2 regions of the Photobacterium makurazakiensis genome follow, and region 1 is predicted to be linked to the other one. Evidence: predicted binding sites of a transcription regulator. Region 1 holds the regulator's gene; the other holds the start of a gene.
What was found. The regulator CRP, encoded in region 1, controls carbon source genes, mostly activating them, when cyclic AMP is high. The targets are predictions, from matches to a motif close to TGTGANNNNNNTCACA.

Region 1 (2,468 bases):
TGAATTGCTAGTAGGGCAGTTTAGCTCGTTGCTACAGCAAACCGTACGAGAGCTTGTTGATCAAGTACCAGAAGCGGCGATGCGTGATCCTGCCTTCCTGCATGGTGGGCGGCGTTGGGACCTCGATTATGCCACTTATGAGTTGCTGGTAGCAGAAAGCGAATATGCAGGGTGGTTAGCCGCGCACGGTTTTGGTGCCAACCATTTTACAGTCAGTATTAATCAGCTTGAGCAGTTTACTGAGGTCAAAGAGGTAAATCATTTACTTCGTCATAATGGCTTTTCGATCAATGAGTCGGGGGGCGATGTGAAAGGCAGCCCTGAGGTGATGCTAGAGCAATCGGCAACGATTGCTGATACCGTTGATGTTGGCTTTACCGATGGGGTGTTTAGTATCGCGGGAGGGTTTTATGAATTTGCTAAGCGCTATGCTGCACCTGACGGTGAGTTATATCGTGGCTTTGTTGAAGCCTCGGCGGATAAAATCTTCGAAAGCACCCACGTGAAGAAAGACTGATCCGTAGGCGTTAAAGGTGATTAACCCTATAGCCCACTGTAATGAAATACGGTGGGCTTATCGTATGCGATAAGAGTAAAACGTGTTTGGGGAAGGCTAATGGCACAGGCTATCAAGTGGTGTGATCCCGAATTCATGCTTAGTAAGTTGTCCTTTATGGCATGGTGAAGCCGTTTGTTGTTCACAATAGTGACGATGCCCGCTAAAGCCTGTCATCTCTATTGTTGGGGGAAGAGGAGCAATAACGCTCGTATTGCTTGCCGGTAAGCCATTTGCTGAAAAGCGTTCGAGGTCCATATCGATTTCATCCATGTGAATGACGTATTATCACTTACGCCAGATATGCACAATGTAGCACTTGGTGGTGAGGATACAAGGACGAAAAAGTGAGCAATACGGCAAAAATACCATTTCGGTATGAATTCCCGGATCAAAAAAGCCGCCCGAGGCGGCTTTTTACTATCAATGATGGCACGCGAAATTAACGTGTACCGTATACCACGATAGTTTTACCGTGAGCAGAGATTAGGTTCTGCTCTTCCAGCATTTTCAAAATACGACCAACAGTTTCACGAGAACAACCCACGATCTGGCCAATTTCTTGGCGAGTGATCTTGATTTGCATACCGTCAGGGTGCGTCATCGCATCTGGTTGCTTCGCAAGATTTAGAAGTGTCTGAGCGATACGGCCAGTCACATCTAGGAAAGCAAGATCACCTACTTTCTGGCTTGTAACCTGAAGACGGTTTGCCATTTGAGCAGACAAACGCATCAGAATATCAGGGTTAACTTGAATAAGCTGGCGGAATTTCTTGAAAGAAATCTCTGCGACTTCACAAGGGGTTTTTGCTCGAACCCAAGCGGTACGCTCTTGGCCTTCTTCGAACAAGCCTAATTCACCGATAAAGTCACCCTGGTTTAGGTAAGACAAGATCATTTCCTTGCCTTCTTCATCCTTGATTAGGACAGCCACAGAACCTTTAACAATGTAGTAGAGCGTTTCAGCTTTTTCACCCGCATGAATCAAAGTACTCTTTGACGGGTATTTATGAATGTGGCAATGCGAAAGAAACCACTCTAGAGTTGGATCTGTTTGAGGTTTACCTGGAACCATATTACTAACTTCCTCTGTGTTTGTTGCCCAACAACGACGTCCATCAAAAAAGGGCTGGGCCTATACTTGGTGTTCGTCGCTTAGGATATTCAGTCAACAGCTGGGCTGCAAGCTCACGTGAATAATTAGTTCAAAGTTTATCTTTTTTCAGCATGTATTTCTTGATATTGATCTATCGAGAATGGTCATTTAGTAGTCATAAGTGTGCACATGATCACACAGTTGCTATATTGTCACTAATTACCCTATAAGTAGTAAGGAAAAACAAATGCAATCACGAGTGAAATGGGTCGAGAATATGACCTTTTTAGGACAGTCAAATTCTGGCCATAGTGTGGTTATGGATGGCAATGGGGGAGAAAAAGCACCAAGCCCAATGGAGATGGTATTGATGGCGGCTGGGGGGTGTAGCTCGGTTGATGTGGTTGATGGGTTGAAATCAGCTGGGCAGAAAATTACGGGCTGTGAAGCGCGAATTTCATCTGAGCGCCGTGAGCAAGCCCCCCGTATTTTTACTTCAGCGAACTTGCATTTCGTGGTGACAGGTCATGATCTCGATGAAGCGCTAGTAGCAAAAATTGTTGCTGATTCGCTAGAGAAGTATTGCTCGGTGTGTTTGATGCTTGGTGAAGGTGTTGAAATGACGCACTCTCATGAAGTGATTGGCGCCTAATTCGAAATTGCGGTGAAGAGATCCAAGCCCCTAAAAAGGGGCTTGAGTTTTATCATTTAACCGATTTTTCCTGTTTCGATCAGTTTTTGGATCAACGGGCGCATGATTAGCTCCATGGCAAAGCTCATTTTTCCACCCGGAACCACCAGTGTATTGTGGCGTGA
Region 2 (2,468 bases), on a different contig from region 1:
CCTCAGGCGGTGTCAGTCGGATCATTTCTGATGCAATATCGGTATAGTCTTCAAGCGTTAATGCATCCAGCCGACCCGCCTTCCAAGAGCGCCCCATGATACTCCCTTCAACAAGGTGCAAGGGATGTAATTTGATCCCATCAACACCTGCAGCAACCGTGCGGCGAATCGTATCAAGGTTATCTTCTTTACTATCCCCAGGTAGGCCAACAATCAAATGGGCACAGACTTTTAGCCCTAATGCTCGAGCTCGCTTAGCGATGGCTTCATAACAGGCAAAGTCATGACCACGGTTAATACGTTTTAAGGTTTTATCGTTGGCAGTTTGTAAGCCGAGTTCCAACCAAATTTCATACCCCTGTTGGTGATAACCAGCAAGCAGTTCTAATACTGCATCGGGCACACAATCCGGTCGTGTTCCTACGCATAGGCCAACAATATCGGTTGCTTCTAACGCTTCTTCATACATTGCCTTTAACTTTTGTACTTCAGCATAGGTACTAGTGTAGGCCTGAAAGTATGCAAGGTAACGTTTAGCCCGATCAACAGCGCCAGCACGCTGATGCAACTGCTCTGTTATCGATTTGTACTGAGCTTGCTCATCGGCAAATGAAGCGACATTACAAAATGTACAACCACCACGCCCAATCGTGCCATCACGGTTCGGACAGCTAAAACCACCATGCAGGGTCAGCTTGTGTACTTTTTCGCCATAACGGCGTTGTAAATCTTGTCCAAATGTATTGACCAGTTCATGGAGTTGCATTTTGCCACCTAGCGATTGGGGATTGTCGAAAAAAGCGGCACAGGTTAGCACCGAATAACTACCGAAGGTTTGTGCCAAAGCAAAGAAAACCGTTTTTTCGTGCCTCATCAGCTCAATGAAAATAAGCAACAGGATAAAGAGGACCACATTACAGTGCCATTTTTTATAACCATAAAATAACAGCGGGTATAAAACGAATTTTATTCAAAATGAGAACTATTCCCGAATAATATCTCAGTTTTGAAAAGAAATGATTCATTGTCAGCCAGAAGGAAGACTGCAATAGGTTAATTTTTGTTGGTAATTAATAATTCAAAAATGTAGGATAGTTACAGTTGTGTGCAATTTATGAACGATAAATGTGACTATATATTGTTAATCTTGAGTGATATATATCGCAACCCCTCAAAAAAGTAGTGCTTTTGCATACCAGAGCGAGAGTGCCACAGAATTTAGTTTGCTGATGATTTTTAACGTCATCCGACAGCAAACTCCATTATTGACCGCCGGACAGGAGTCCATTACAGGTTGTCAGTAATGCCAAAACAAATTAGGGATAACTCAGACGCCTGGATTGGCGCCTGTTGAAACTGGAAGGAAGTATCTATGACAGATCAAGAGCTGAATGCTCAGGGACTTTATGTGCCTGAATTAGAGCACGATGCCTGTGGTATCGGCTTTGTGGCCCACTTGAAGAACCGCAAATCCCATGAAATCGTCACCCAAGCCCTTGATATGCTTGCACGGATGGAACACCGTGGCGGCCAAGGCTGTGATCCATGTAGTGGTGATGGTGCGGGTATTCTGCTGCAAAAACCCCATGAGTTTCTTCTTGAAGAAACCGTCAAACTCGGCATTCGCCTTCCTGCATTCGAGCAGTACGGTGTCGGTGTAGTACTATTCCCTAAAGACGAGTACAAACGCCAGCAATGCCGCGATATTCTAGAGCGCAATGCCAAGCGCCTTGATCTTGAAGTCATTGGCTACCGCGTTTTACCTGTCGATAACTCGATGATTGGTGAAGATCCGCTGAGTACCGAGCCTCAGTTCGAACACGTCTTTATCACTGGCGGTGCAAACCTTGATCCAGCTGTTCTTGAACGCAAACTGTATGTATTGCGTAACTATACGGTACGTGTTTGCTTAGAAAGCATTTCTAACATTGGCGACGACTTCTATATTAACTCGCTGTCTTACAAGACATTAGTATACAAAGGTCAGTTGACGACCGAGCAGGTTCCCCAGTACTTCCTTGATTTGCAAAACCCATCAATGGTAACGGCTCTGGCGTTGGTTCACTCTCGTTTTTCAACCAATACCTTCCCAAGGTGGCGTCTAGCACAGCCTTTCCGTTACATTGCCCACAATGGTGAAATCAACACTGTTCGCGGTAACCTTAACTGGATGAAGGCGCGTGAAGCGATCTTAGAATCAGATCTATTTAGTCAGCAAGAAATCGATATGCTGCTGCCTATATGCCAAGAAGGCAGTTCAGATTCATCCAACTTCGATATGGCACTCGAGTTACTGGTTCTTTCTGGCCGTAGCCTGCCACACGCACTAATGATGCTGATCCCTGAAGCTTGGCAAGAAAATAAGACTATGGATCCTAAGCGTCGTGCCTTCTACCAATACCATGCCAATGTCATGGAACCATGGGACGGCCCAGCATCTGTCTGTTTCACCGACGGTGTGCAAGTGG

Region 2: the regulator CRP is predicted to act here: its motif matches at 1,151-1,166, upstream of gltB (glutamate synthase large subunit).

Annotation. Positions count from the first base shown of each region.
Region 1 covers NZ_JAKJSJ010000013.1:192,004-194,471, forward strand. The annotation lists gene L4D09_RS06450 (DUF1338 domain-containing protein) at 1-517, shown strand, start outside; gene L4D09_RS06455 (hypothetical protein) at 614-814, opposite strand; gene crp (cAMP-activated global transcriptional regulator CRP) at 999-1,631, opposite strand; gene L4D09_RS06465 (OsmC family protein) at 1,900-2,304, shown strand; gene L4D09_RS06470 (phosphoribulokinase) at 2,361-2,468, opposite strand, start outside.
Region 2 covers NZ_JAKJSJ010000012.1:154,905-157,372, forward strand. The annotation lists gene mnmL (tRNA modification radical SAM protein MnmL/YtqA) at 1-766, opposite strand, end outside; gene gltB (glutamate synthase large subunit) at 1,373-2,468, shown strand, end outside.